One region of the Gracilibacillus caseinilyticus genome, then DNA from elsewhere that is predicted to be linked to it. Evidence: a T-box and tRNA genes for the amino acid it is inferred to sense, from the RefSeq annotation. Region 1 holds a T-box; the other holds one or more tRNA genes.
What was found. A T-box is a leader RNA that pairs with one kind of tRNA and senses whether it is charged. The one in region 1 lies ahead of tyrS (tyrosine--tRNA ligase), so its partner is inferred to be a tRNA-Tyr.
Positions count from the first base shown of each region.

Region 2: it encodes a tRNA-Tyr, which carries the amino acid that the T-box ahead of tyrS (tyrosine--tRNA ligase) is inferred to sense. The anticodon was not compared.

Region 1 is NZ_CP095072.1:2,909,176-2,919,962, forward strand. It holds gene MUN88_RS13665 (transglycosylase domain-containing protein) at 1-2,478, opposite strand, end outside; T-box leader at 2,606-2,815, shown strand; gene tyrS (tyrosine--tRNA ligase) at 2,860-4,131, shown strand; gene MUN88_RS13675 (SRPBCC family protein) at 4,764-5,219, shown strand; gene MUN88_RS13680 (alanine/glycine:cation symporter family protein) at 5,338-6,765, shown strand; gene MUN88_RS13685 (sulfatase family protein) at 7,273-8,763, opposite strand; gene MUN88_RS13690 (carboxylesterase family protein) at 8,807-9,502, opposite strand; gene MUN88_RS13695 (LacI family DNA-binding transcriptional regulator) at 9,519-10,514, opposite strand; gene MUN88_RS13700 (carbohydrate ABC transporter permease) at 10,583-10,787, opposite strand, start outside.
Region 2 is NZ_CP095072.1:276,031-286,817, forward strand. It holds gene MUN88_RS01220 (response regulator transcription factor) at 1-267, opposite strand, end outside; partial or broken gene MUN88_RS01225 (ISL3 family transposase) at 1,333-2,553, opposite strand; tRNA gene MUN88_RS01230 (tRNA-Leu) at 2,753-2,834, opposite strand; tRNA gene MUN88_RS01235 (tRNA-Cys) at 2,845-2,918, opposite strand; tRNA gene MUN88_RS01240 (tRNA-Gly) at 2,969-3,043, opposite strand; tRNA gene MUN88_RS01245 (tRNA-Gln) at 3,050-3,124, opposite strand; tRNA gene MUN88_RS01250 (tRNA-His) at 3,138-3,213, opposite strand; tRNA gene MUN88_RS01255 (tRNA-Trp) at 3,228-3,298, opposite strand; tRNA gene MUN88_RS01260 (tRNA-Tyr) at 3,329-3,414, opposite strand; tRNA gene MUN88_RS01265 (tRNA-Phe) at 3,451-3,526, opposite strand; tRNA gene MUN88_RS01270 (tRNA-Asp) at 3,565-3,641, opposite strand; tRNA gene MUN88_RS01275 (tRNA-Met) at 3,713-3,789, opposite strand; tRNA gene MUN88_RS01280 (tRNA-Val) at 3,817-3,892, opposite strand; tRNA gene MUN88_RS01285 (tRNA-Glu) at 3,936-4,010, opposite strand; tRNA gene MUN88_RS01290 (tRNA-Ser) at 4,022-4,113, opposite strand; tRNA gene MUN88_RS01295 (tRNA-Asn) at 4,116-4,190, opposite strand; rRNA gene rrf (5S ribosomal RNA) at 4,204-4,320, opposite strand; rRNA gene MUN88_RS01305 (23S ribosomal RNA) at 4,439-7,350, opposite strand; rRNA gene MUN88_RS01310 (16S ribosomal RNA) at 7,566-9,128, opposite strand; gene MUN88_RS01315 (nucleotidyltransferase-like protein) at 9,641-10,513, opposite strand; gene MUN88_RS01320 (YgzB family protein) at 10,722-10,787, shown strand, end outside.

The sequences.
Region 1 (10,787 bases):
ACCGCCTTTTCCAGCAGTTAACTGTTTGATATTGCTTAGCTCGGTATAGCCCATATCCTTTAACCAATCCGGATTAAAACTGAAGCCATTTCCGTCGGTAAATTCATCCGGTGATTTTTCACCTGCTAACACCACTTCGCCATCGATCGTTGCATAAGAATCCTGGATGAGACTATAGTCTTTCTTAGTTGGAACGAAATTAGCGTTATAAATATCTGTGTTAACTAATCCAAGTTCACTACATTCTTCAGAAGGCAGTAATCCTGATACAGCACAATACGAACGGGAAACAATACCACCAGGACTTTCAAATTTATTCGATGGCGCCATTAGATCAGGACGGATTTCGGTCGCTGCATTCACTAATTTCGCCCAGAATGTATTATTTCGACTACTGTATCCTTTGTCTAATTGTTGATTATAGTCATAGCCCATCCAGCTTCCTAACGTAACATTTGGATTTGTTGCGATAAACCAAGTGTCCTTGAAACCGTTGGAGGTACCTGTTTTTCCTGCCCAGTCCACGCTCTTATTTGTAAGATTAGCTCTACCTGCAGTACCAGTTCCGCGGGTTAATACATCGCGCATCATATCTAGCATTAAATAACTTGTTTGCGGACTGAAAACTTCGGTTTTTTCACTCTCATGCTGGTACAAGACTTCACCGTCTTTTGTTTCGATTTTTTCAATCATATAATCTTCTACGAAGGATCCCATATTACCGAATGTGGCATAGGCATTCGTGTTTTCCTCGACAGTTACACCGTTTGTGATCCCGCCTAGGACAACGGACAAATTGTGCTCATCTTTGTCTAGTAGTGATGAGAAGCCCATTTTAGATAGGAATTGATCCACAGGATTTTGATTAATAATTTGACTGTAAACATTCACTGCCGTTGCATTATGTGAACGGTATAATGCTTCTCGAACAGGAGTCAAACCGTAAAAACGTCCTGAATAGTTTCCAGGTGTATACGGTTTTGCTCCCGTTGGATAAGTTTTTTGTACATCTGCAATAACTGATCCAGGCTGGACAATTCCCCATTCCATCGCTGGTGCATACGCCACTAACGGTTTCATCGTACTACCGTTTTGTCTGTTGACCCTTGTGGCATGGTTTATTTGTGCAATATCAAAATCCCGGCCACCAACAAAACTGATAATTTTGCCTGTTCTGTTTTCAATTAATACACTTCCGGCCTGAACAGGCTGTTTACCCAGTTGTACCATTTCGCCAGTGTCTGGATCTTCTGTCATAATTGCTTCATTATCTTCATTACGAGCCAGTTTATCCTGTCCGTAATTATCATATTCAGCAGCTACCTTCTGAAAGGCATCATAGATTTCTTTATCAATAGTGGAATGGATTTTATAGCCGTTGCTGCTGATTTCTCTAGATGCTTTTATTTCGTATTCTTCTTTCAATGTTTCGCTGGAAGCTATTTCTTGCTGCGTGTAACCATCTTGTTCAGCGAGTACATATACTAATTTATCAATTGCCCGCTTTTGGATCTCTTCCATTAAATATGGGTATTTCTCCAATTGTGATTCTTCTGGTTGTTTGAAATCTGCTACAATGTCATATTCTAATGCTTTCTGGTACTCCTCCTGATTGATATAACCTGCTTCCAACATTCTGCTAAGTACGGATTTCATCCTGGTTAAGCCTGGTTCCAGCCCTTCTTCATTTTTTACACCACCACCATTAAGGAAAGGCGTGTAGTAAGACGGACTTTGCGGTAAACCAGCAATGAAAGCAGCCTGCGGAAGGTTTAATTCATCAGCATTTACGCCAAAAATACCATCAGCTGCGGTTTGAATTCCTGCAATGTTTTGCCCCGAAGAGTTACGACCGAATGGAACAATATTTAAATATGCTTCCAATATTTCATCTTTTTCAAAGAATAATTCCAAGCGCATCGCCAGCAACATTTCTTTTGCTTTCCGTTCGAAGGATACTTCGTTTGTTAAAATCTGATTTTTAATAATCTGTTGTGTTAATGTACTACCACCAGATTGCACGGAAGCATTCGTTACTTCTTGGAAAACCGCTCGTAACACAGCTTTTGGAACGATACCGTTGTGTGTTTCAAAATACTCATCTTCTGTCGCGATTACTGCATTTTGGACATATGTACTTACATGGTCCAGTGTGGTTTCATCACGGAGTATGTCTGCACTAACCTCTGACAGAAACACATCATTGGCAAAGTATAATTCAGATGTTTCTGCATAGTTGTAGATGGCACTCGCCATTTCTTCTTCACTTTGGACTTTTTCTTCATCCACCAGAGAAGCGAAATAACCAGCACCAAGTCCCGCAACAAAAAAGCCGCCAATCAGCCCAATTGCGATAAAAAATAATAGGATATTCCATATAATATGGTAACTGATTCTAGATGTACGCTGAATTACTTGTTTATTCCATAAATCCTTTAACGACTGCCATGTTTTTTGAAAAAATTCTTTTGCATTCATTCGTATATCCCCCTAAATATTCCACTATATATTATAGCACAGCCGTCAATCCAATTTACTTGAAAGTTGAAAAAATATTGCATTTTTCTTTTGTTTATGCTATTAATGTAATAACAATGAAACATTAGCAAAAATGATGATGGTTTGAAGTAGCAGTAGATTCCCTTTTTCAGCGAGCTGACGGTTGGTGTGAGTCAGTAGATAATCTGACTGTGAATTACGTTCCGGAGTTTCTTCATGATGAATGAAGACGGCAGGTCTCTGTCGTTAAGTCCTTAAGTGACAGTTCTAAAGGAGCTGTAACGAGGGTGGTACCGCGAATTAACTCGTCCCTTACTGGAGGGAGGAGTTTTTTTATTGTTAAAAAAAGGAGTAGATAGCATGCATATTTTAGACGAATTGGCTAAACGAGATTTAATTCAGCAAACAACAGATGATGAAGGATTGCGCAAGCATTTAGAGAATAACATTGTGACGCTGTACGCTGGCTTTGACCCGACAGCTGACAGCTTGCATATTGGCCATTTAGTACCGGTATTAATGCTAAAAAGATTCCAAAAAGCAGGTCACAGACCCATTGCTTTAATTGGTGGAGGTACTGGTCTTATTGGTGATCCAAGTGGTCGGTCAACCGAACGTTCTTTAAACAGTCCTGAAGTGGTAAAAGGTTTTAGTAATAAGATTAAAGAGCAGCTTACAGGTGTTCTGAATTTTGACCAAGGTGAAAACAGTGCAGTGGCCCGTAATAATCATGAATGGCTGTCGACGATGACGATCATTGAATTTTTGAGAGATATCGGGAAGCATTTCAGCATTAATTACATGCTGGCTAAAGATTCGGTGGAGTCAAGGTTGGAGAATGGTATTTCCTTTACTGAGTTCAGTTACATGATGTTACAATCGATCGACTTCTTGAATTTATACGAAAAAGAAAATTGTACGTTACAGCTTGGTGGTAGTGATCAATGGGGTAATATTACTGCGGGAATGGAATTAATTCGTCGCAAGCGTTTTGAGCAAAGCGAGGAAGAGGCAGAAGTATACGGATTGACTGTGCCGTTGATTACGAAAAGTGATGGTACGAAATTCGGTAAGACAGCAGGTGGAGCTGTATGGCTGGATCCGGAAAAAACAACACCGTACGAATTCTACCAGTTTTGGATTAATACCGATGATCGAGATGTCCTTCGTTTTATTAAATACTTCACCTTTATCGACTTTGATGAGATAGAAGCATTGGAGAAAGAGTTAGCTGAAGCACCTGAAAAGCGTATCCCACACAAACGTTTAGCAGAAGAAATGACTAAATTGATTCATGGCGAAGAAGCACTGAAACAGGCTCAGAAAATTACGGAAGCTCTATTTAGTGGAGAACTGAGCAGTTTAAATGCAGCAGAAATCGAACAAGGGTTTAAGGATGTGCCGTCTGTTACGATTGAAAATAAAGAGATAGCGTTAATTGAGCTCCTAGTTGAAGCAGGTATTTCTTCATCCAAGCGTCAGGCGCGTGAGGATATTAAAAATGGAGCGATTTACATCAACGGTATCCGTAACCAGGAATTAACCCATCAATTAACAGAACAGGATCGTATTGAAGATAAATTCACGATCATCAGACGAGGTAAAAAGAAATACTTCTTAATTCGCTTTTAAAGTAATTTAAAAAGGGTTCTGATCATTTAAGGATCAGAACCTTTTTTTGTTAAGTATGAAAAAATTTATCTTTCCTTAGAAAAACTAGCTATAATACGGATTATATATAGCATTGGGACCATTTTGATATAGTGTGTGTGCTGGGATATCGCTCCGGCCAACCACTTTGCGACCTGCTTCAGCACCTGCACGTCCCGCGGGAGTCTACGGAGATCACTGTAAAACATATTATGGAAATTAATTCTCCTACATAGATAGCTATAAACATGTTAAAAGTGGTTTCAATCTACCACTTTAATATGATATTTTGCATGAATTTTGGGATTCGATTTTCCTGTTGCAAATTTTTATGGACTTTTTCAGTGGCCTCGAGTCTACGTGGTTGGCCTACGTTATTGTTTCGCTCTACAACTAATGTAAGAGATAGCATTTTGAGTTTTATCCATACTTGATTAAATCATGTATAATGCCTAGTACAACTGCTTTTAGCTGTTCCAAAAATTGTAGCACTTCACTGAAGCGCAGGAAATATGCGGAGACTCCCGTGCCCCACAAGACGCAACCTGCTGTGAAGGTATTATGCATGATTTTTGTTCTTTGATCATATGAAATGATGAGGAGGGATTTATTTTATGCCGAGTGGAACACATTTTGTGCAGCTAGACTTACCGATCGGAAAAGTGTGGGATTTTGTCAGTGATTTCGAGAAATGGGCCGATTTAGTTCCTGGTTATATCGAGCATCGTGTGCAAGATGATTATCGCTCTGTCTGGAAATTTAAAGGCGAAGTAGCGAAAATCCACAAAACAATTACGCTCTATATTACTATTACCAAATGGGAAAAACCAAATTGTGTCAGCTTTTCTTTACAGGATAAAAGTAAAAACATTGTCGGTGAAGGATGTTTTAAGGCAAATGCTGAAGATGGAAAACATACAGATGTGACAGGAAGTTTGACGATCACAGCCAACGGTATCCTAGGACCAATGGTAAACGGCGTCATGAAAACATTCATTCCTAAAACAACCATTGAATTTACTGAAGAGGTAGCGAATCGAATGGTTGAAGAATCAGCTGTATCGAAGTAGCTACATATCCCTTATCCAGAAAAAGGATAAGGGATTTACTTGTTTTTTGATTCAAAATGTAATATATTGAACTTTTTGGGGTATATGTTTTGCAAAACGAAGAAAGGGGTTTATCAACATGAGTACTACTGAACAAATTGCCTCCAAAATTGTTGAATGGGGAAATTTAGTTTTATGGGATTACGTTCTGATTTATTTATTAATTGGAGCCGGATTATTTTTTACGTTACGTTCTAAATTCGTTCAGTTCCGATTATTCGGAGACATGTTTCGTGTTCTTTCAGAGGAAGCGGTTGAACAGAGTGGTAAAAAAGGTACCAATGCATTCCAGGCATTTAGTATTTCGATTGCATCAAGAGTTGGAACCGGTAACTTGGCAGGTGTCGCATTAGCTGTTGCACTTGGTGGTCCGGGCGCTGTATTTTGGATGTGGATAATTGCATTAGTAGGTATGGCAACAGCCTTTATCGAAAGTACGCTTGCACAGGTATACAAGGTGCCGGATAAAGACGGTTTTCGTGGCGGACCAGCTTATTATATGGAGAAAGCTTTGGGTCAAAAATGGATGGGGATTTTATTTTCCATCTTAATCACGTTTACATTCGGATTTATTTTTAATGCCGTTCAGGCGAACACAATATCTGCTGCTGTAGAAGAAGCATTTAACATCGATAAAGTGTGGACAGGTATTGTATTAGTGATTTTGGCAGGTATTATTATTTTTGGTGGCATTAAACGTATTGCAACTGTATCGGGAGTACTTGTGCCAATCATGGCTGTTATTTATATGGCTGTTGGTTTTTACGTTGTATTCACAAATATTACGGCGTTACCAGAGATTTTTATGCTAATCATCAAAAACGCTTTCGGATTAGAAGAAGTGTTTGGTGGGGGAGCGGGTGCCGCAATGATGTATGGTATTCGCCGAGGACTATTCTCTAATGAAGCCGGTATGGGTAGTGCGCCTAACGCAGCGGCTACAGCAGGCGTCAATCACCCGGTTAAGCAAGGTTTAGTTCAATCTCTGGCTGTATTTTTTGATACGATTGTCATTTGTAGTTTAACCGCGTTTATTATTATTCTGTACGATAATGTTGGTCAATCGTCAGCTGATGGTATCCAGTTAACACAAGTTGCTCTCAGTGCGCAAGTAGGGGAATGGGCATCGATCTTCCTGGCGCTTGTGATTTTCTTCTTTGCATTCAGTTCCGTGATCGGGAACTATTACTATGGTGAAACAAATGTGAGCTTTATGAATCCAAAAGGGGTATGGCTTAATGTTTACCGAGTAGTAGTACTAGCGATGGTTATGTTCGGATCACTTGCTTCGATTCAATTGGTATGGAATATGGCAGACTTATTCATGGCAATGATGGCAGTGGTTAACTTGATTGCTATTCTGTTATTAAGTAAAATTGCGTTCGATGTATTGCGCGATTACACGCAACAGAAAAAACAAGGCAAAGACCCGGTGTTCCACTATAAGAATGTAGAAGGATTAAAAAATGTTTCCTGGTGGGGAGCACAGGACGAAAAGCAAAAATAGAATATGAATGACACAACTTAACCGCAAGGACCAAATAATAGGAGTCCTTGCGGTTTTTGTATGAACATAAGTGAGAACCCGGGATTACCATCATTTCTAGCCACAGTTAGATGAAAATCATATAACGATATAAAGCTCATCGTTTCCCTGAAGTAAAGGTGCATTGTTATGAATCATGCCTTGTCATTTGTCCCTTTTCTCCAATATCCGGTCACTTATGGATTTATTTTCATTTATGAATTTTTTGTGTATATGGTGCAATAGATAGACAGCTCTTATCATCAAAGCTAACATTAGACTAATAGCAATGGATGGGAGATAAACGCTGATCCCTAAAATAATTAGCAGATAGCCTACGAATAAAATGAACAAAAATAACAAAAGGGTATACATTCCTGCACCTCCTTCTTCTATATCATTATAAAAGATAAGGGCAATCATTTCTACCTGCTTCGAGTACACAAAAAAGGGCATCCCATATGAGAATACCCTTACCTACTTCACGATTTAGTTGTCACTTTTAAGATATCCTTTTGAAGCAAGTTCATTCGCATATTTCTGCTCCAGCTGTTCAGCACCCTCTGCTCTTCCGGTTTTCCGTAAGTGGCTGAGGTAGCGGATTAAATCTTCGGTTTTGGCATGATACGGTCCGCCTTCTTTCATCACTGTCCACATCGGATCTGTATCGTACTTCATCGTGAACATCATATCATCATGCCATTGGTTCAGAAGGTAGACGGCATCTTTACATAAATCTCGACGTTCTTCAGCCAGGTTGTGTTGTTCATAAGGATCATTATCGAGATCAAACAGCATTTCCTTATCAAACAGGTGAAAGCCGTCGTGGTACGTGCGAATATATAGCCAGTTGTCAAAGCGGACACTTCGTTGACAGACATGGGCATTTTGGGAGAAGACCAAAAACGCTCGATCAGCGGAGCTACCGTTTCTCAGGACCGAAGCATAGCTTTGTCCGTCCCAGGTCGGGCGCTGTTCCTCTTCCAATAGATCTGCAATAGTGGGTAACAGGTCCAGATGATAATGAAGGCCATCATCAACATGATTTGCTTGTAAACCTGGCCATCGAATAATCATTGGTAAACGACAAGTCATTTGGTCAGCTGTACCATGTTCTGCATATATGCCAAGTTCGCCCAGGTTTTCACCATGATCTGCGGTTATGATAATCACCGTATCTTCTAAAATGTTCGCTTTATCCATTTGATTGAAAATTTCTCCTATATGGTCGTCCATATAACGTAATCCAGTATCATATCCATCGATCACTCTTCTTAGTCCTGCCATATCGGTAATCTCACCTGGATGACGAGGAAAGGATGGGTTATCATAGTTATCATACATATTGATTTCTCTGGCAGAATGTGGACCAATACTTTGTAAATGCTGCTTTAGTACATCTTCCGATAACCAAGCTGGAAGCGACTCATTTTCAAAGGGATTACCGTAATCTTCCGGTGCCCGGTATGGAGTATGAGGATCCCAATAATTTACATACAAAAACCAATCTTCCTCTCCACTATTACGTTCGAGCCAATCTAATACAATGGGAGTGATTTCTTCAGCCGACTCATCACCGGTTTTTCCCGTGTTATACATTTCGGTGAAGCCGGCATAAAATTGCCAGGAAGCATGTCGTTCTGCAAATGGACTGATAAGTGCTGTTTTCATACCGTTACGGCGGAAAATAGTTGGAAAACTATCAGATTTTAATCGGTCGTGAAACTCTCGCTCTTTACCTTCTATCCTCATATCTCCGGCAGTGCCGCCATGACCGATATTTCCAGTATGGATACCGAATTGGCCGGTCATAAGCGCGTTTCTGGATGGTGCACAAGGTGCGTCTGTTGTGTAATAATTCGTAAAGCGTACTCCTTCATTGGCAATACGGTCGATATTCGGTGTTGTCTCACGATGATATCCGTAACATCCTAAATGATCAGCTCTCGTAGAATCTAAATCTAACAATAATACACGCATGATTTGCCTCCATTTCAATGAATGTATTCGTTCACATTTTGATCTATGTGTTATATAACCACCAGTAAAGTTCTTTCGTTTCATATGCCGCAACCCACGAATCATGTCCTACCTCCGGATAAACGGTGAGTTGAACATTGGCACCAAGTTGTTGAAGATTAGTCACGATCTGTTTCGTTTCATCAATCGGAACCACTTCATCCAGGGCGCCGTGAAATGCCCAAATCGGCAAATGCTTTAGTTTGACTAATGCATGCTGCACCTGCTCTTCTGAATAAATCTCATGAAATGACCCTTTTCGGTGAGTGGGAAGGGTGATGGAACCACATACAGGTGCCATAGCGTGAAAAAGGTCAGGGTATTGCAGTGCCAAATTCCAGGCTCCGATTCCTCCCATACTCATGCCTGTTAAGCAGATGCTGTTGACATCAATCTCATATTCGTTTGTAATAAAATCTATGAACAGCTTCAAATCTGTTAGATGCTCTGTCCAGTAAGAATCCTGCGGACATTGAGGTGACACTGTCACAAATGGGAAGTCGTGAAAATCCTTTTGATCTAAAAGTTTTGGCAGTCCATGTTGCTTCAGTAACGCCAAATCATAACCACGTTCGCCCGCACCGTGTAAAAAAAGCAATAGCGGATATTTACACGGTCCTTCCAATATATATCGATCTGGTACATGGACGAGATAGGGGAGAGGGGTGGAACCACCGGTAAATATCATTTCTTTTTGCAAGAGCTATCACCCTTTTTTATTGTTTTTTTAGCATAACGGATTTTCGTTCGATTAACTCAGTTGATAATTTGTAATGGCTGTTAATATTCTTTCCTTCTAATAGTTGAAAAATGAGATGTACAGCTAAAGCACCTACCTCATACTTTGGTTGTTTGATCGTGGTTAAAGGCGGGTGTACGTATTCAGCCAATTGAATGTCATCAAAGCCGATAATCGAGATATCCTCCGGTATCCGAATATTTTTCTCCTGGAAAGCTTGTAAACCACCTATTGCCATTTCATCATTCCCATAAAAAATCGCATCAGGCAGTTCCCCTTGGGCGATTAATAATTTCGTTGCTTTATATCCACCTTCTTTGGTGAAATATCCAATTGAGTTCCATTTTGAATGACTAGGCAGTTGATATTGCTCCAACGCCTGTTTGTAGCCATCGAATCGTTTCTGGTTATCAAGCGAGGCACTAGGTCCGCCAATATAAGCAATATTTTCGTGACCGTGCTTAATGAGACATTCTGTTGCGATGAAACCGCCTTCTGTATTATCTACTTCAACATGGTAAACATTTTCATCTATTAAGTCCCGGTCGAGAACAATCACGGGAAAACCAGCTTGTGCTGATTCGATTGTAATCGCGTCACTAATGTTGTGGGCGAGTATTATCGCACCATCGACCCGTTTTTCCTTCAGGAATTTGACTGCTGTCGATTGTTGATCACCGATGGAACTGCATGCAATCAAATCAAAGCCGTTGGCAGTGGTCACATCTTGTACTCCTTTAATCAATTCCGAATAATATGGGCCGGATAAATCACTGAGAATCAATGCAATCGTATTTGTTTTGGTTCTTTTTAAATCAGAAGCGATACCATTTTTCTTATAGTTGAGTTGTCTTGCTGCTTCTTCGACTCGCTCCTTCGTCGCTGTACTAATGCGTTTACTGTTATTAAGTGCATAGGAGGCAGTGGATACTGCCACACCTGCTAATTTTGCTACATCTTTAATCGTTGCCATTGTCTTTCCTCCATCACTACACAATATATTACCTATATTACGTTATTTGGAATAGATTTTTAAGGGCTTTATTTAATTCCAGATACATTAAAGCCTTCGATGATGTATTTCTGGAAGATAGTAAAAATGATAAGAATCGGCAGTACCATGAATGTAGAACCTGCCATTTGCAGTCCATAATTGGTTACATTCTGATCCTGCAATAATGCAAGTCCGACGGATAACGTGTACAATGCTTCATCATTGGCGACAATCAGTGGCCATAGGAAACTG
Region 2 (10,787 bases), 1.9 Mb from region 1:
ACCTTTTCTTTTTGTGTCATCTAATGCTGACACAAAAAGAATTGGAATGGTTTTATTTAGTCTTCTAACAGAGTCAGCAAATTCAAATCCATCTATCCCCTTCATCATGATATCAGACACAATAATATCAATCTTTTGTTCTGTGAGTGTTTCCATCGCTGTATCAGCATCTAAACAACTTACTACAGTGTACCCTTGGTCACTTAAATATTTCCACATTACTTTGTTTAATTTTTCATCATCTTCTACAACTAATATACTACTCATCTTGTACCTCCTCGTATTTTGAGAAAAAGTATATCACAAACTTGTTAAAAAAATGTTAAAGTACATATAAATGTTATAATCAAGATTAATTGCCCTTCATAATAATAGTGGATTTCAATTTTGCATTTGGCACAATGAACAATAAATTAATTACTATTTTCAAACGATTTTATTTAAATTTAACATAAAAATGAATGGTTGTTATAGAAAGCATGTTATTATTTACTGGGATGAATTCGTTATCTAATTAAATTACCAATAATTTGGCTTACACTTTCTAACTTAAAATCAAATATTGAAGAGTAAATGGAAATGTATTACATTTACTTAATTTGATTTAAAGATTTATTACTTCCATAACCATTGAGTTAGGTATAGAGCCTCCTGCTTGTTTAATTAGTGCTTCAACAGTCATAGCATTCATTATTCTAGTCATGGATTCAGACTGTTTCACATTTTTGCCACGTCTCCACGTTTAGACTTTACAAAAGCCATCATATCGTCTAGGACTTGGGCTCCCTCAAGACTTTTCCGAATATCCGCCATTACATCTTTAATAGAAAATATCCCTCGGGCTTACTCGGACTAAGCGACCGGTACCAACTAGATAAAACCATTCAGCTTATCAATCCAGATGGGGACCCAATAAGGCTAAATGACATTACAGGTATCTATATGTTGGTACAGTGGAAAAGTAAAAATACGGATGAAATACAAGAAGACAAAATAATATACTTTCAGTAAATAGCTCAACAGCTCTTAATGGCGAAACTGATGCAAATAGATATACTAAATATGCAACATCAATTGATTCAGCTAAGTTTTATAGGTTAAAAATATGTAGAATTAATGTTGGTATTTGTTAACCCATCAACAGGGGAAACTAAAGATTTACACTGGATTACGGAGATAAGTTTACCAAGAAATTTTATCTAAGCAATAAATTACCTGGTCAATACTATCATATGAAAGAAGGAATCACTAAATTATGACTAATAGAAGTAGTTCCATTTGAGAAAATGGTTCTGCGTCAAATGTTGGGGTAGGAATCTTTGCTCCTATCCCTTAACCAACTTGAAAATCTAGGTTTTTAAATTGATGATGCAGTAATACACGTAACCTTAATCGATCGTATCGTTTAAAGCCAAATGCATTACGTTTAATAACCTTTGTTTGGTTATTTAGGCCCTCCACAAATCCAGTGTTGTAGTCAAAGGCAAAACTATTTAAAACTTCTGCTTGCCAGTTCTTGAGTGTACCAGCGGCTTTGATGAACTCATCTAGTCCTGCTTTTTCTACCTGTTTGTAATAGTTATACAGTCCTTGTTTTACTTCACCTAAATCTTTTGTTCCAACCTTTTTCGCTCCTTCAAACCAGGAGCGGAATGCTTCCTTTAAACCATAGGCCTGTCGTAAATCCTCCGACAAGCCTAAATATCTGTCTAAATACCAGTGTTGCTTACTACTCAGTTCTTCATATCGTTTATAAAAAATGTGTTTCATACGCTTGCACTTTTTGCGGTCGTAATCATGGAATTCTTTTTGAACACGTCTTCTCACTCGTTCTAAAGCCCAATAAATATACCGACAAAAGTGGAAGCGATCTGCAATGATGATGGGGTTCCGCAAAGCCTTTTGAACTGCTGACTTAAAGCTTTAGCTCATATCCATGACAACCATCTTTACTTGAGATCCTTTTTTAGCTAAGTACTTTTTAATCGTACGTACAGAGCGATTCGGTAATATATCAAGCGGGACACCCGTTTCTCCATTTGCGATGATTACTTGGTATTTACCTTCTGTTGTATCCCCTTTATATTCATCGATAGCTATTACTGGTGGTAACGTGTCCACTTCTTTTAAACTAGTAGCTGCTAGTTGATCAAATCGACGAATAGCTGTTGTTTGAGAAGTTCTGAACTGACCAGCAGTATCTTTAAAGTTTTTTCCCTGAATAACACGAAGCCCTAGGGCTTGATTCCATTCCTTTGAATGTCTTTGATATCGCCCTACAACTTGGTTTTTCTCAGGAAACCTCTTTCCACAAGTACAAACGTATCTTCGCTTCCTATAAAACAGATAAGATGTTCGTTCAAAGAGCTTTAAGTGTTGTACCTTTTGTATTCTATAGTCATGGACGTGGCTTGTTCTTTCCCCACAAGCAGGACAACGGTGTTTCTTAACAGGCAACTTTATATGTAAGTAAAAGTCCCCCTCCAACTCCTCCATCTTAGTAACAATAACACTTTCTAATCCTGGTAAATTCATGTTAAACTGCATGTACACGCATCTCCTATCCCTTTGGTTTGTTTCTAGTCCATTCAAGTGTAAAGGATATAGGAGCTTGCGTGTTTTATTATGCTTAATTTTTTCAAACCCCAACATATATAATAGAGCCTATTTTGTAGTGTTATGAGAATACAAAAAAGCTCCGCACTTATTAGTGCGAAGCCTTGATGTTACAACGTTTTAGTTGTGTATTTAGTACCGGTGGCCGGGGTCGAACCGGCACTCCGTGAGGAACACGATTTTGAGTCGTGCGCGTCTGCCAATTCCGCCACACCGGCATAATTATGATGGAGGCGGCAACCGGATTTGAACCGGTGATAAAGGTTTTGCAGACCTCTGCCTTACCACTTGGCTATGCCGCCTCGATATTATATAGTATATGAAAATAATACTTGAATATGTTAAATACAAATGGAGCGGAAGACGGGATTCGAACCCGCGACCCCCACCTTGGCAAGGTGGTGTTCTACCACTGAACTACTTCCGCTTAAAATGGCTGGGCTAGCTGGATTCGAACCAGCGCATGACGGTACCAAAAACCGTTGCCTTACCGCTTGGCTATAGCCCAATAAAATATATAATGGGGCGACCAGTGGGGATCGAACCCACGCGTGCCGGAACCACAATCCGGTGCGTTAACCACTTCGCCATGATCGCCATCACAAGAAAAACAGGGGTAGTAGGAATCGAACCCACACTGGAGGTTTTGGAGACCTCTGTTCTACCGTTAAACTATACCCCTACAATAAATAATATAATTATTAAATTAAAATGGTGGAGGGAGTAGGACTCGAACCTACGAACCCGATGGGAGCGGATTTACAGTCCGCCGCGTTTGGCCAACTTCGCTATCCCTCCATAAAAATATAAACATAAACGTGAATTTTTTTAAAGTGGTGGCTCGGGACGGAATCGAACCGCCGACACACGGATTTTCAGTCCGTTGCTCTACCGACTGAGCTACCGAGCCATATTAATGAATGAAAACATGATATGTTGTTTTATAAGTGGCGGTCCGGACGGGACTCGAACCCGCGACCTCCTGCGTGACAGGCAGGCATTCTAACCAACTGAACTACCGGACCATTAGGTTGCACCCAATGGGCACTACGAACATTTTCTTTCGAAGAAATTATTTCATCGTAGTAAGAAAAATTGGTTGCGGGGGCAAGATTTGAACTTGCGACCTTCGGGTTATGAGCCCGACGAGCTACCAGACTGCTCCACCCCGCGATAATATAAATAATGTTAATTTAAAAATGGTGGAGGATGCAGGGCTCGAACCTGCGACCCCTTGCTTGTAAGGCAAGTGCTCTCCCAGCTGAGCTAATCCTCCATTTGAAAGGATTTATACTTTCCTAAAAGTTAAGTGGCATTTATGGTGACCCGTACGGGATTCGAACCCGTGTTACCGCCGTGAAAGGGCGGTGTCTTAACCACTTGACCAACGGGCCTATATTTAAAGTGGCGGAGAGCGAGGGATTCGAACCCTCGGTACGGCGTTGACCGCACACACGATTTCCAATCGTGCTCCTTCGACCACTCGGACAGCTCTCCATTGGCTCCACAGGTAGGATTCGAACCTACGACCGATCGGTTAACAGCCGATTGCTCTACCACTGAGCTACTGTGGAATGGAATGAAATTGCTTGGCAACGTCCTACTCTTGCAGGGGCGCGAGCCCCAACTACCATGGGCGCTGAAGAGCTTAACTGCTGTGTTCGGCATGGGAACAGGTGTGACCTCTTCGCTATCGCCACCAAGCCTGTACTGTTTTCAGTGACAAAGAATATTATACTATGTATTTTGAAAAAATCAAGTATAAATTTAAAAATACTTTCAAAACTAGATAAGAATTTTTGACATCAACAAAACCGTTGGTATAGATAAGTCCTCGATCTATTAGTATTCGTCAGCTTCACATGTCACCATGCTTCCACCTCGAACCTATCAACCTCATCGTCTCTGAGGGATCTTACTCACTTACGTGATGGGAAGTCTCATCTTAAGGGGGGCTTCATGCTTAGATGCTTTCAGCACTTATCCCTTCCACACGTAGCTACCCAGCGATGCTCTTGGCAGAACAACTGGTGCACCAGCGGTGTGTCCATCCCGGTCCTCTCGTACTAAGGACAGCTCCTCTCAAACTTCCAACGCCCACGACGGATAGGGACCGAACTGTCTCACGACGTTCTGAACCCAGCTCGCGTACCGCTTTAATGGGCGAACAGCCCAACCCTTGGGACCGACTACAGCCCCAGGATGCGATGAGCCGACATCGAGGTGCCAAACCTCCCCGTCGATGTGGACTCTTGGGGGAGATAAGCCTGTTATCCCCGGGGTAGCTTTTATCCGTTGAGCGACGGCCCTTCCATTCGGTACCGCCGGATCACTAAGCCCGACTTTCGTCCCTGCTCGACTTGTAGGTCTCGCAGTCAAGCTCCCTTCTGCCTTTGCACTCTGCGAATGATTTCCAACCATTCTGAGGGAACCTTTGGGCGCCTCCGTTACATTTTAGGAGGCGACCGCCCCAGTCAAACTGCCCACCTGACACTGTCTCCGAACCGGATCACGGTTCTGGGTTAGAAGGTCAATACAGCCAGGGTGGTATCCCACCGGCGCCTCCACGTAAGCTAGCGCTCACGTATCTCAGGCTCCCACCTATCCTGTACAAGCTGTACCAACATTCAATATCAGGCTACAGTAAAGCTCCACGGGGTCTTTCCGTCCTGTCGCGGGTAATGCGCATCTTCACGCATAGTATAATTTCACCGGGTCTCTCGTTGAGACAGTGCCCAAGTCGTTGCACCTTTCGTGCGGGTCGGAACTTACCCGACAAGGAATTTCGCTACCTTAGGACCGTTATAGTTACGGCCGCCGTTTACTGGGGCTTCGGTTCAACGCTTCGCTAATGCTAACGCATCCCCTTAACCTTCCAGCACCGGGCAGGTGTCAGCCCCTATACTTCGCCTTACGGCTTCGCAGAGACCTGTGTTTTTGCTAAACAGTCGCTTGGGCCTTTTCACTGCGGCTTCTCGCAAAAGAAGCACCCCTTCTCCCGAAGTTACGGGGTCATTTTGCCGAGTTCCTTAACGAGAGTTCTCCCGATCACCTTAGGATTCTCTCCTCGCCTACCTGTGTCGGTTTGCGGTACGGGCACCCTTTTCCTTGCTAGAGGCTTTTCTTGGCAGCGTGAAATCCGGAACTTCGGTACTATATTTCCCTCCTGATCACAGCTTGTGATTGCCAGACGGATTTGCCTATCTGACTCACTTACTGTTTCAACGCACACATCCAGTGGTGCGCATTCCTTATCCTTCTGCGTCCCCCCATCACTCAAACGGAATTGGGTGGTACAGGAATATCAACCTGTTGTCCATCGCCTACGCCTTTCGGCCTCGGCTTAGGCCCCGACTAACCCTGAGCGGACGAGCCTTCCTCAGGAAACCTTAGGCATTCGGTGAAGAAGATTCTCACTTCTTTTTCGCTACTCATACCGGCATTCTCACTTCTAAGCGCTCCACCAGTCCTCACGGTCTGACTTCGCTGCACTTAGAACGCTCTCCTACCATTGATCGTAGATCAATCCGTAGCTTCGGTGATACGTTTAGCCCCGGTATATTTTCGGCGCAGCGTCACTCGACCAGTGAGCTATTACGCACTCTTTAAATGATGGCTGCTTCTAAGCCAACATCCTGGTTGTCTATGCAACGCCACATCCTTTTCCACTTAACGTATACTTTGGGACCTTAGCTGACGGTCTGGGCTGTTTCCCTTTCGACTATGAACCTTATCACCCATAGTCTGACTCCCAAGGTAATATGATTGGCATTCGGAGTTTGACTGAATTCGGTAACCCGGTAAGGGCCCCTAGTCCAATCAGTGCTCTACCTCCAACATACATGCCTTGAGGCTAGCCCTAAAGCTATTTCGGAGAGAACCAGCTATCTCCGTGTTCGATTGGCATTTCACCCCTACCCACACCTCATCCCCGCACTTTTCAACGTGCGTGGGTTCGGGCCTCCAGTCAGTGTTACCTGACCTTCACCCTGGACATGGGTAGATCACACGGTTTCGGGTCTACGACCACCTACTAAAACGCCCTGTTCAGACTCGCTTTCGCTGCGGCTCCGTGTCTTCCACTTAACCTTGCAGGGGATCGTAACTCGCCGGTCCATTCTACAAAAGGTACGCCGTCACCCATAAAAGGGCTCCGACTACTTGTAGGCACACGGTTTCAGGTTCTCTTTCACTCCCCTCCCGGGGTGCTTTTCACCTTTCCCTCACGGTACTGGTTCACTATCGGTCACTAGGGAGTATTTAGCCTTGGGAGATGGTCCTCCCGGATTCCGACGGAATTTCACGTGTTCCGCCGTACTCAGGATCCACTCCGGAGGAAACACATTTTCGACTACAGGATTGTTACCTTCTATAATGGGCCTTTCCAGACCACTTCGTCTAATGTATTTCTTTGTAACTCCAAAGGAGTGTCCTACAACCCCAAAAAGCAAGCTTTTTGGTTTGGGCTAATTCCGTTTCGCTCGCCGCTACTCGGGAAATCGCGTTTGCTTTCTCTTCCTCCGGGTACTGAGATGTTTCAGTTCCCCGGGTCTGCCTCATTTATCCTATGGATTCAGATAAATGTTCTACTCCATGACGAGCAGAGGGTTTCCCCATTCGGAAATTCTCGGATCAAGGCCTACGTACGGCTCCCCGAGACATATCGGTGTTTGTCCCGTCCTTCATCGGCTCCTAGTGCCAAGGCATCCACCGTGCGCCCTTCTTCACTTAACTATACTTACTTTATTCCAATGAAAAGCGAGTTGGTTATTGTTTGATGTCTTGTCATCAGTTTCGTTTCCACAGCTGTCAAGCAGTTGCTTCCACGTCCTGATTACTCTTATCTAGTTTTCAAGGTACAAGTTCAAGAGAGTATTGATCTCTCAAAACTGAACCAAACAACCAAGTATGATTTGTCACCTTGTAAAAGGTGTTCCTATAATCCTTAGAAAGGAGGTGATCCAGCCGCACCTTCCGATACGGCTACCTTGTTACGACTTCACCCCAATCATTGGCCCCACCTTCGGCGGCTGGCTCCAAAGGTTACCCCACCGACTTCGGGTGTTGCCAACTCTCGTGGTGTGACGGGCGGTGTGTACAAGGCCCGGGAACGTATTCACCGTGGCATGCTGATCCACGATTACTAGCGATTCCGGCTTCATGCAGGCGAGTTGCAGCCTGCAATCCGAACTGAGAATGGTTTTATGGGATTTGCTTGACCTCGCGGTTTCGCTACCCTCTGTACCATCCATTGTAGCACGTGTGTAGCCCAGGTCATAAGGGGCATGATGATTTGACGTCATCCCCACCTTCCTCCGGTTTGTCACCGGCAGTCACCTTAGAGTGCCCAACTTAATGCTGGCAACTAAGATCAAGGGTTGCGCTCGTTGCGGGACTTAACCCAACATCTCACGACACGAGCTGACGACAACCATGCACCACCTGTCATTCGGTCCCCGAAGGGAACTCCCTATCTCTAGGGACATCCGAAGATGTCAAGACCTGGTAAGGTTCTTCGCGTTGCTTCGAATTAAACCACATGCTCCACCGCTTGTGCGGGCCCCCGTCAATTCTTTTGAGTTTCAGCCTTGCGGCCGTACTCCCCAGGCGGAGTGCTTAATGCGTTAACTGCAGCACTAAGGGGCGGAAACCCCCTAACACCTAGCACTCATCGTTTACGGCGTGGACTACCAGGGTATCTAATCCTGTTCGCTCCCCACGCTTTCGCACCTCAGCGTCAGTTACAGACCAGAGAGTCGCCTTCGCCACTGGTGTTCCTCCACATATCTACGCATTTCACCGCTACACGTGGAATTCCACTCTCCTCTTCTGCACTCAAGTTCCCCAGTTTCCAATGACCGCTTGCGGTTGAGCCGCAAGATTTCACATCAGACTTAAGAAACCGCCTACGCGCGCTTTACGCCCAATAATTCCGGACAACGCTTGCCCCCTACGTATTACCGCGGCTGCTGGCACGTAGTTAGCCGGGGCTTCCTCGATAGGTACCGTCAAGGTGCCGCCCTGTTTGAACGGCACTTGTTCTTCCCTAACAACAGAACTTTACGATCCGAAAACCTTCTTCGTTCACGCGGCGTTGCTCCGTCAGACTTTCGTCCATTGCGGAAGATTCCCTACTGCTGCCTCCCGTAGGAGTCTGGGCCGTGTCTCAGTCCCAGTGTGGCCGATCACCCTCTCAGGTCGGCTACGCATCGTTGCCTTGGTGAGCCGTTACCTCACCAACTAGCTAATGCGCCGCGGGCCCATCTGTAAGTGATAGCCAGAGGCCATCTTTCAACATTCCTTCATGCGAAGCAATGTATTATCCGGTATTAGCCCCGGTTTCCCGGGGTTATCCCAATCTTACAGGCAGGTTGCCCACGTGTTACTCACCCGTCCGCCGCTCGTTCCACTAACGTCCTCCCGAAGGATTCAGTTAGCTTCCCGCGCTCGACTTGCATGTATTAGGCACGCCGCCAGCGTTCGTCCTGAGCCAAGATCAAACTCTCAATAAAGTTGACTTGCGCTCGCTTCTATAAGCTAGCTTGTTTATTAATTCATACTGGTTGTTTTGTTCAGTTTTCAAAGATCAAATTATTTCGCTGTTTTTTGAGACAGCTTTATTATTATATCATCTCTCAAAATTAATGTCAACAACTTTTTTGAAGCTGTTTGAGATGAAATTGTTTCGCTGTTTTCTCGACAACTTTTATATCATATCAACTCTTGAAGTTGATGTCAACAACTTTTTTAAGTAATTTTCAAAGCTGTTGGCGATAAAATTGTTCTGTCGTTTTCAGCGACGTCTAATAATATACCATGTAATTTCTGAAAGTGTCAATAACTTTTTCTGATTTTTTATAAGATCTTTTAATCTTCTTGAATTCACCAACTTCTAACGCCAACAAAAGCAGTATATGCTGCCCATTTAGATGTGTGCATCACTTTATGAGATTCATATTTTATTTCTATAGTAGTAATGCGGAAGGGAACTCTCTCTACAAAAAAAGCAAAAGCATAAAGGCTTTTACTCTTGAGATACTCGATATTTACGATGTCGAATGGTTTTACTCTTTGTTTCTTCCAGAACAACTTCAATGACATTCTTTCCAACTAAATATTCAATCGCACTTACCAGATCATACGTATACGGTTCTACATCGGGATGTGTCTTCAGCTCACCAAATCCCCACGGTGCATCCTTCTTCTGCATGACTTCGAGCAAATGCTCTGCACATTGCTCCGTGCGTTTGTTCAAGGCAAAGTCTATGGCAATCATCATTAATTCCACACGCTTCTGTGTTTCCTCTGTACTTCTCACTAATTCTTCATATAGCTTATATATTTCGGGATCAATTCGTTTTACTTGATGCCACACCATTACTTCAGGATGATAACCTTTCTCTAAAATTGCAATTCTCCCTAAATAATGTAGTGAACGTAACAATCTGCTGTATGCATCAAGAAAGTTACCTGATTCATACAAATTACGTGCTTCACTATAACTTCTTGTCAGCTTTGAAAACTCAATAGCTAATCGTAATTTTCTTTGTTCGTAAGGAAATACACGCAATGTTTCTTTTAAATTAGCTACATATTCGTTCCGGTCAAAAATGACCTTCCCGTCAATTATCCATTCCACCGCTCTTCGGTAGGAACTAGTCTCAATCCATTCTTCTAATAAATCCCTGTCAATGACATGAAGTGCCGCAGATTGCTCCTTGAACTCATAGTGTTTCACAATCCATTGTTCTTCTAAATCCTGTACCACCACTAACAATATCGAATCAAAGTTATCAGTCTCCGGACTAATCGTTTTCTTTTTCTCCATGATCAGAATGCCCAGAGTGTTACGGTTACTGGCCCTTTCCTGATAAATCGGGCGTAACATATCTTCCATTGAGTCTCCCCCTTTACTCATACATAATATATTTCGATAAAAAATGGCGAATCCCTTCAAATTCGAGAAATTTTTATAAATTCATATTTTATTACCCTTTTTTGTAAAGAATAAACACCTATTATTAAACATTCATTAATCGGTTGCAAGCATTTTCCTGCTAATTATGCTATACTACAATCGACATATCATATTTGGGGGAAGGCTTATGGCTGAAATTACCTATAAAAATAAAATAAATAGAATTAGAACCTTTGCATTGTCCTTGGTGTTC